Regions from separate parts of the Sphingomonas sp. MJ1 (PH-R8) genome, predicted to be linked through region 2. Evidence: predicted binding sites of a transcription regulator. Region 2 holds the regulator's gene; the other holds the start of a gene.

Region 1 (4,663 bases), on a different contig from region 2:
TGCCGTGCGCCCAGCCCGGCTTTCCGCAACACCGCCACCAGCCGGGGCACCAGTTCGCCCAGCCAGTGCGCGATCGCCTCTGCGGTGGCGATCGGCTCGGCGAAGCGCTGGCGGACCTGGACGCGCTCCGGCGGCACCACCGGGTCGAGCGGTTCGGCACGCGCCCCCAGCGCCTGGTCCAGCCGGGCGAGCACCGCATCGCCGAACCGCCGCGCCAACTGCCCGCGAGGGAGCGCCCGCAGCTGGCCGATCGTCGTCACGCCCAGTCGGGCGAGCAGCTCGATCGCGCTTTCCGGAAGCCGCAACAGCCCGGCCGGCAGCGGGTCCAGCGCCTCGGCCTGCGCACCGGGCGGGCAGATCCGCACCGCTGCCCCACCCTGCCGGGCCAGCGCCCAGGCGGCACCGGCCGTATCGGCAATGCCTACGCAGGCGTTGACGCCATGGCGCGCGAGCAGGCGCACCAGCCGCAGTGCCATGCGCGCCTCACCGCCATGCAGATGCGCGACGCCCGTCAGGTCGAGCAGCAGCCCGTCGGGATCGGACAGGTCGACCACCGGCGTCCAGCGCCGGGCGAGCAGCATCGCCAGCCGGCGCAGATCGGCGCAGTCGCCGGCCGGATCGGCATCGCGCACCTGCAGCTCGGGCACCTGCGCGCGTGCTTGGGTGAGCGCCATACCCGGCCGCAGCCCCAGTGCCTGCGCCGCCGGAGACGCCGCCGCGATTGCCACGCGTCCTCCCTGGCGGGCGGCGGTGACCAGCGGCACGGTATCCCTTGCCGCGACAGGACTACCGGGCACTTCCTCCACGCACACCCGCGCGACCAGGTCGCCGAGCGTGCGTCCGGTCTGGAAGAATCGGCCCGCGGCGGCATAGCCCGCGATCGGCTCGCGGCCGTGCGCGTCCGGGTGCGGCCCCTCGCCCGGATATTGCACTGCCGGCATCGCCGCCATCTGCGCCAGCGTCGGCCGGTCCGATCGGGGGAACGCCTGCGGCTGGGCGAGTGCGTGATGGCTGCACCCGCCCTCGTCCGGCGGCATCGCTTTGAACGGATGGTCCATCACCTCCGACCGCCGGCTGAGCTCGCGGAACGGCGGCTGCTGGTGCAGCGGCAGCGCCGCGATCGCCCGTTCCACGGCCTCGGCATCTGCGGCCCAGGCGGCGGATGCGGGCGAGGCGTCGAGCGGGCGGCCCTGGCGATGAACGTCCTTGAAGGGCCGCTCGCCTTTGAAGGGATTGTCGGCGGCTACGCTGGTACGGCCCAGCTCCCGCTGCGGCGGGCGCTGGTGCGTGGGCAGCTGCTCGATCGCAGCCTCCACCTCCGCCCGCGCCCAGCGCGCGCCGGGGCGCCAGCCGCCCTCCTTGGGGACGGAGCACTGGCTGGCGCGTTCGGCCTCGGCCACCCGGCCGATCGCCGCGAAGGCGGAGCCCGTGCGTCCCGCCTCAGGCGGCGCGGCGGTTCGCTCTGCCTGCCGCAGCCGGTCGATCGGCCAGTCGGGCAGGAAGAGCGCAGCGACCCGTTTCATCGCATGCCTCCACGGTCCAGTCGCGGGGCTCGCCGCCCTTCTGGCGGACAAGCGCAAGGTTCCATTGGGCGCGGCCGACGCCGGCCACCGGCAGCGGCGTCGAGGGCGCGGATGCCACCCGCCAGCGCGTCGCTGCGGCCGAGGGCACCGCCAGCGGATCGGCGCCCGCGCGCCCGTGCCGGCGCAGCAGCAGCGCGATGGTGCGCCCGCCCTCCGCCGCCAGCTGCAACCGGCGGGTGGCGGTCATGGAAACGCGCTTGGCCTCGCCGATCACCGCGCCGAGACCCCGGTGGCGCAGCCCCTCCTCCATCAGCTGGAGCAGTTCGGCATCGTCGGCAGCCTCGGCATAGAGCACCCGGTGCGGCCCCAGCCCGACCTGTGCGAGCCCCGGCGCGAACAGGTCTCGGCGGCGCACCACCCACAGCACCGGACCCCAGGCGCGTGCGGCAATTCCCGCCAGGAACAGCGTCGCCGCGCAATCGTCGGCCATGTCCGGTCCGGCGCCTGCCACCTCGTGCAGCGCATCGAGCGCAAGCCCACCTCCGGCCAGCACCTCGTCGAGCGCCGGCACGCCGAACGGCAGCACCTCGCGCCGGCGATAGCGGCCGCATTCGATGGCGCGCAGCTGCGCGCGCAAGGCGTCCAGGACAGGGGCTTGAGCTTGGGTCACGACAACAGCTAGGACTCACGAGGGACTCGATATGTTCCTATTCTGTTCTAATGCGCTCCCGAGTCAACCGCCGATCGCATGACCCTTGCGCGGGCGCCGGCTTGCCATTCCTTTCCCGATGCTTAGGCTCGCCTGCGACCCTTATCGGAGCCCCTGATGACCGCACGCCTGCGCGCCGTTCTGGCCGCGACCACGATCCTCGCCCTTTTCCCTGCAGGAGCCGCCATGGCGCAGACTTCCGCCGCTGCGGCCCCCTCCTCGACTTCCGTCGATGCAACCCCGCTGCTCGCCCCCTGGGGCGGTCCCTATGGTGGCGTGCCGCCCTGGGACAAGGTGACGCCGGCGATGTTCCCCGCCGCCTTCCCGGTCGCCATGGCCGAGCTGCGCCGCGACGTACTCAAGATCCGCGACGACAAGCGCCCGGCGACCTTCCAGACCGTGATCGAGCCGATGGAACTCGCCGGCGACACGATGGACCGCGTCGAGTCGATGTGGGGCGTCTATTCGAGCAACCTCGCTACCAAGGAGGTGCAGGCGATCGACCGCGAGTGGAGCCCCAAGCTCTCCGCCTTCTATGACGAGCTCTATCTCGACCCCAAGCTGTTCGCGCGGGTGAAGGCGGCATACGACGGCCGCGCCAGCCAGAAGCTCGATCCCAAGCAGCTGCGCCTCCTGGAGCGCACCTATCGCAGCTTCGTGCGTCGCGGCGCGCTGCTCACCGATGCGCAACGGGCGCAGGTGTCCCAGCTCAACCAGGCGCTGTCGGTCGCCTACAACAGCTTCAGCGAAAAGGTGCTGGCCGACGAGGAGACCTGGATCGTCGTCGACGATGCCAAGCAACTTGCGGGCCTGCCCGACAGCTTCGTCGCCTCGCTCAAGGCCGCGGCCGACGAACGCAAGCTTCCCGGCAAGTGGGCGATCATCAACACCCGCTCCTCCGTCGCGCCGGTGCTGACCTATGCCACCGACCGGGCGTTGCGCGAAAAGGTGTGGCGCGCCTTCGTCAACCGTGGCGACAACGGCGGCGCCAACGACACCAATGCGACGATCGCCGAGATCCTGAAGCTGCGCCAGCAACGCGCCAAGCTGCTCGGTTTCCAGAACCACGCCTGGTACCGCATGGACGACACCATGGCGGAGACCCCGGCCAACGCCATGTCGCTGATGATGCGCGTGTGGCCGGCCGCGGTCGCGCGCGTCCACCAGGAGGTTGCGGACATGCAGGCGCTCGCCAACCAGGGCGGCACCAAGATCACCATCGAGCCGTGGGACTATCGCTTCTACGCGGAGAAAGTGCGCAAGGCGAAGTACGACCTCGATGAAAGCGAGGTGAAGCCCTACCTCCAGCTCGACAACATCCTCCAGGGTGCGCTCTACGCCGCCGGCCGGCTCTACGACCTCGACTTCCAGGAAAACACCGGCCAAATCCCGGTCTTCGATCCGGCGGTGCGCACCTTTGTCGTCACCGACAAGCGCGACGGGCACAATGTCGGCGTCTTCTACTTCGATGCCTATGCGCGCTCGGGCAAGCGCTCGGGCGCCTGGGCGACGGCCTATCGCCGGCAGCAGGAGTTGGGCGGCCACAAGAACGTGCTGGCGTCCAACAACAACAACTTCGTGAAGGGCGCCCCCGGCCAGCCGACGCTGATCAGCCTGGACGACGCGACCACGCTGTTCCACGAATTCGGCCACGCCATCCACAGCTTCCTGCAGAACGTGAAATATCCGGGGCTCGCCGGCACGCCGCGCGACTTCGTGGAGTATCCCAGCCAGGTGAACGAGAACTGGCTGCTGACCCGCGACGTGCTCGATCGCTATGCCAAGCACTATCAGACGGGCGCACCCATGCCGCAGGCGCTGGTGGACAAGATCGAGAAGTCGTCGACCTTCAACCAGGGCTTCGACACGGTCGAATATCTCTCGTCGGCGATCGTCGACATGAAGCTGCACGACCGCGACACGCCGGTCACCGACGTCGATGCGTTCGAGCGCGAGACGCTGGCCGAGCTGGGGATGCCGAAGGAGATGGTGATGCGGCACCGCCTGCCGCAGTTCAACCACCTCTTCTCGTCCGACGCCTATAGTGCCGGCTACTACAGCTACCTGTGGTCGGAGACGATGGACGCCGATACCTGGGCGGCCTTCACCGAGACCGGCAACGTCTGGGACAAGGCGACCGCGGATCGCTTCCGCAAGGTGCTGCTGTCGACGGGCAACGAGACCGACCGCAAGCAGGCCTATCGCGCGTTCCGCGGCCGCGACCCCGACGTCAACGCCCTGTTCAAGCGCCGCGGCTTCCCGGTGAAGTAAGCGGCTGGAGGTCCACGGCGCCAGCCGGTGCCGCGGACCTCAGCCGGAGGGCTGCTCACGGCCGCCATCGGATTCGTTCCTGGCCTGCCACGGCCAGCGGCCGTCGATCTCCACCTCCAGCGAGAAGCTGAGGAAGGTGCGGATCAGGACGATGCCGGCG
Region 2 (4,663 bases):
CATGGCGATCCTCCGCGACCGGGCAGGCGACTACGTGCGGGACACCTTGGGGGAGGGGGGCGGTGTAGAGGGCGAACTGCCCCCGCTCGCCGAGCAGCCTAACGCCCGCTGCACCGCCGACGTCTGCGTCGTCGATGTTGCCGCTCGCGACCGCATCTGGCGCGTCGTCGCCACCCGTAGCGGCTACTTGCTTCCGGTGGGCGACCTGATCGCCGCATGCCGCGACGCCGACATCGTCGTGAGCGAACGCCGTCTCCCGCGCGGCTGCACGCCCCGGTGGCTGCGGCTAGACCGACCGGTGCTCGCGCAAACGGGCGGCATCGCCATCCGCTTCGATCCGCCCGAGGCGCGCCGGGCCCGCGCGCCCGGGGATCAGCACCCGTGGATCACCCCGCCGACGACGGCGCCCGTGGCGGATCGCTGGCCGCGGCGCAGAAGGAGCGGCCGGGACCACCCGTCTCCCTGACGCCGCACCGCGCCAGCTATCCACCTCCGCCTCGTCATTCTGACAAAGGCCGGGGTTGCTAGCCTCTCCCACGGCACCCGCCACGCATGCTCCTGCGGAGGCAGAAGCCCAGGTTGGGGTGCTGCACGTCGTTGTCCTGCTTGGACCCGGACCGCCGCCTACGCAGGGACTCGGCGTATCCGTACCTCTGCTCCGATGGCGAGGGTCCCGCCTCCGCGGGGCAGGATGATGTGCGCCGGGCGACCTGCTTCGCGGAGCCAACTCCCACGAGCCGCACGCTATGGCTCTTTGCAGAGCCATCACCCCTTCGCCCGAACGCGCAATGAAGACGGACCCGAGCCGGCCGCGACGCGTCAATGGCCGCAACCCGGTCACAGGGGAATTCGAGCGTCCGCCTCAGTAGCGGCGCAGCAGCCCGGCAAGCTTCCCCTGCACCCGCACCTGATCCGGGCGATAGCGCTGCGGATCATAGCTGCGGTTCGCCGGGTCGAGGCGGATCATCGCGCCTTCGCGACGAAAGTACTTCAGCGTCGCCTCGTTCTCGTCGATCAGCGCAACCACGATCTCGCCATCCCGCGCCGCATCGGTGCGGCGGACCAAGGCATAGTCGCCGTCGAGGATGCCCGCCTCGACCATCGAGTCCCCCGCGACCTCCAGCGCATAATGCTCGCCCGAGCCGAGCAGCGCGGCCGGCACCGGCAGCATCTGCTGGCCTTCCATCGCCTCGATCGGGACGCCGGCGGCGATGCGGCCGTGCAGCGGGATCTCGATAACGTCGTTGGCGGGAGCGGGCGGGGCGACTGGCGCGCTCCGGGCGGGCGCCGACTTGGCCGGCGCCTTCTTGGCCGTTTCCGGCCGGTCCGGCATCCGCAGCACTTCCAGCGCGCGGGCGCGGTTCGGCAGGCGGCGGATGAACTGGCGTTCCTCCAGCGCGCTGATCAGGCGATGCACGCCCGACTTCGACTTGAGGTCGAGCGCTTCCTTCATCTCCTCGAACGAGGGGGATACGCCGGTTTCCTTCAACCGGTCGTCGATGAAGCAGATCAGCTCGTGCTGCTTGCGCGTGAGCATGCGGTCCTCCGTCGGAACAGATATGGAACCTTTAGGAAACGGAGCCGCCCCCTGTCAACCGATATCCAGGATTTCCACCGAGTCGCCCGCGTTTGCCGCGGCCGCATGGGGAGGACGCACGATCAGGCAGTCTGCCCGGGCGAGCGTGCGCAGCATGGAACTGTCCTGCGTAGGGGCGGGGAAGGCAACCCCGTCGCGCAGCTGAGCGCGCAGGTGATCGGCCCTCCGGTCGTTCGCGGCCAGCGGCGCGCCGAGCGGCACCACGCGCCGCCGCGACAGCGGATCGGCCGCGCCCGCGAGCGTGCGCACCAGCGGCAGCAGGAACAGCGTTGCCGTCACGAATGCGGAGACCGGGTTGCCCGGCAACCCCAGCACGACGGCGTTGCGGAGCCTGCCCGCCATCATCGGCTTGCCCGGCCGCATCGCGATGCGCCAGAAGTCGATCCGCGCGCCGGCCGCCTCCAGCGCCGGCCGCACCAGATCGTGGTCGCCGACGGAGGCGCCCCCCGTCGTCACCAGCACATCGGCATCCACCCCGGCGAAGGTGGCAGTGAGTGCGGAGAGGTCGTCCGGCAGGATGCCCAGGTCGATCCGTTCGACGGGCAACCTCCCGAGCAGACCCGCCAGCAGCACGCCGTTGGACTCCGGGAGCCCGGCGTCGGGAGGTGAACCCGGTGGCACGAGTTCGTCCCCCGTGGCCGCGATCGCCACCCGCACCTGGCGCCGGACGGGAACCATGCCGTGTCCGCCGACGGCCAGCAGCGCTGCCGCAGCCGGCGTGATCGCCGCGCCCGCCGACAGCAGCCGCTCGCCTGCGCTGAAATCCAGCCCGGCCGCGCGCACGCTGCTGCCGCGCCGCGGTGGTCCTTCGCCCGCCAGCATCAGACGGCTGCCCTCGCGCGCTGCCTCTTCCTGCACCAGCACGGTGTCGGCGCCCTCGGGCAACGCGGCCCCCGTGAAGATGCGCGCCGCCTGGCCTGCTCCCACCAGGCCGCCGAACGGACGCCCGGCCGCGGACTCGCCGATGACCTCCCACGGCCCCGGCAGGTCGTCGAAGCGGATCGCGTAGCCGTCCATCGACGACAGCGCGCGCTCGGGCTGGGTGCGCAGCGCCGGCAGATCGTCGGCTGCCCAGCGGCCGATGGCGTCGCGGATTGGCACGGTCTCGACCGCGACCGGCGCGGCCAGACCCAATACCCGCGCCTGCGCCTCGTCGAGCGGCAGCAGGCTCACGCCTGCCAGTCTCCGGACTTGCCGCCCGATTTGGCGAGCAGGCGCACGCCGTCAATCACCATGCCGCGGTCGAGCGCCTTGGCCATGTCATAGACGGTGAGCAGCGCGACCGATACGGCGGTCAGCGCCTCCATCTCCACGCCGGTCTTGCCGTCCGTCGCGCAGGTCGCGGTCGCAGCGATGCCGTCCGCCTCGATCGTCAGGTCCAGCACCACGCGGGTGAGGGGCAGTGGATGGCACAGCGGCACCAGGTCGCTGGTGCGCTTGGCGGCCATGATCCCGGCGACCCGCGCCACCGCAAGCACGTCGCCCTTCTTCACCAGCCCGTCGCGGATCGCTGCCAGCGCCTCGTCCGACATGGTGATCCGGCCGGTGGCGGTCGCCTGCCGCGCCGTCACGGCCTTGTTGCCCACGTCCACCATGCGGGCATGGCCTTCCGCGTCGAGGTGGGTGAGGCCGCTCATCGGGTCAGGGCGCGGGTCGCCGCCTCGACGTCGTCCTGCCGCATCAGCGCCTCGCCGATCAGGAAGCAGTGGATGCCGTGCTCCGCCATCGCGTCCAGGTCGGCGCGGCCCGTCAGCCCGCTTTCGGCCACGAAGGTGCAGCCCTCCGGCGCGTGCGCGACCAGCTCATAGGTGCGATCGAAGTTCACGGTGAAGTCGCGCAGGTCGCGGTTGTTGACCCCGATCAGCCGCGTCTTGAGCTTGAGCGCGCGCTCCAGCTCCGGATAGTCATGGACCTCCACCAGCACGTCGAGGCCGCGCTCCAGCGCCGCCGCCTCGATCTCGGCCATCTGCCGGTCTTCCAGCGCCGCCACGATCAGCAGGATCGCGTCCGCGCCCAGCGCCCGCGTCTCCGCCGCCTGCCAGGGATCGATGACGAAGTCCTTGCGCAGCACCGGCAGGTCGCAGGCCGCGCGCGCGGCGACCAGATAGTCGTCGGATCCCTGGAAATATTCCTCGTCCGTCAGCACCGACAGGCAGGCCGCACCGCCCGCCTGATAGGCGCGCGCATGGGCCGGCGGGTCGAAGTCGGCGCGGATCAGCCCCTTGGACGGGCTCGCCTTCTTGATCTCGGCGATGATCGCATGCCCCTGCTTGGCGTCGAGCGCGGCGCGAAAGCCCCGCGGCGGCGTCTGCATGCCCGCCCGGCGGTCGAGCTCCTGCACCCCTGCCATGCTCTTGCGGGCGGCGACCTCGGTGCGCTTGGTCTCGAGGATCTTCGAAAGCATCGTGCTCATGCGTAGGCAATCCATGCGTCCAGAAGGCGCCGGGCGGCACCGGAATCGATCGTGTTGGCGGCAAGCACCGCGCCTTCGGCAAGGTCGCTCACCTTGTCCGCGATGACCAGGGCGGCGGCCGCGTTCAGCAGCACCGCGTCCCGGTAAGCGCTTTCCTCGCCTGCCAGCAGCCGGCGCAACGCGAGCGCATTGTGCGCGGGGTCGCCGCCGCGCAGCGCATCGAGCGGGCTCGCCGGCAGGCCGGCGTCCGCGGGCGTGATGCGGTCGGGCAGGGCGACCGAACCGATGCGCACCACGCGGGTGGGGCCGGCGATCGAGATCTCGTCCAGCTCCTCCTCGCCCGCGATCACCGCGGCGGCCGTGGCGCCCAGGCTTTCCAGCGCCTCCGCATACAGGGGCGCATAGTCGGGACGTGCGATGCCGATCAGCTGGCGCTCGACATGCGCAGGATTGGCGAGCGGACCCATCAGGTTGAAGACGGTGCGCCGGCCGATCTTCTGGCGCAGCGGCTGGATGCGTCGCATCGCTGGATGGTGGTTGCCCGCGAACAGGAAGGCGATGCCGATATCCGCCAGTGTCTGCTCGGCCATCGCCCCGGCGCGCATCATGTCCAGGCCGAGCGCTTCGAGCGTGTCCGCGGCCCCTGCCTTGCT

Evidence for each region. The regulator LexA, encoded in region 2, represses DNA repair genes until DNA is damaged. The targets are predictions, from matches to a motif close to GTTCCNCNCTTGTTCT.
Region 1: the regulator LexA is predicted to act here: its motif matches at 2,227-2,242, upstream of VPH46_RS04235 (ImuA family protein).

What each region holds. Positions count from the first base shown of each region.
Region 1 is NZ_JBBEFX010000003.1:217,500-222,162, reverse strand. Features, by position in the region: gene VPH46_RS04240 (Y-family DNA polymerase) at 1-1,523, opposite strand, end outside; gene VPH46_RS04235 (ImuA family protein) at 1,441-2,160, opposite strand; gene VPH46_RS04230 (M3 family metallopeptidase) at 2,350-4,503, shown strand; gene VPH46_RS04225 (DUF1622 domain-containing protein) at 4,543-4,663, opposite strand, start outside.
Region 2 is NZ_JBBEFX010000004.1:74,181-78,843, reverse strand. Features, by position in the region: gene VPH46_RS04925 (ComEC/Rec2 family competence protein) at 1-466, shown strand, start outside; gene lexA (transcriptional repressor LexA) at 863-1,537, opposite strand; gene VPH46_RS04915 (molybdopterin molybdotransferase MoeA) at 1,592-2,770, opposite strand; gene moaC (cyclic pyranopterin monophosphate synthase MoaC) at 2,767-3,234, opposite strand; gene trpC (indole-3-glycerol phosphate synthase TrpC) at 3,231-4,010, opposite strand; gene trpD (anthranilate phosphoribosyltransferase) at 4,007-4,663, opposite strand, start outside.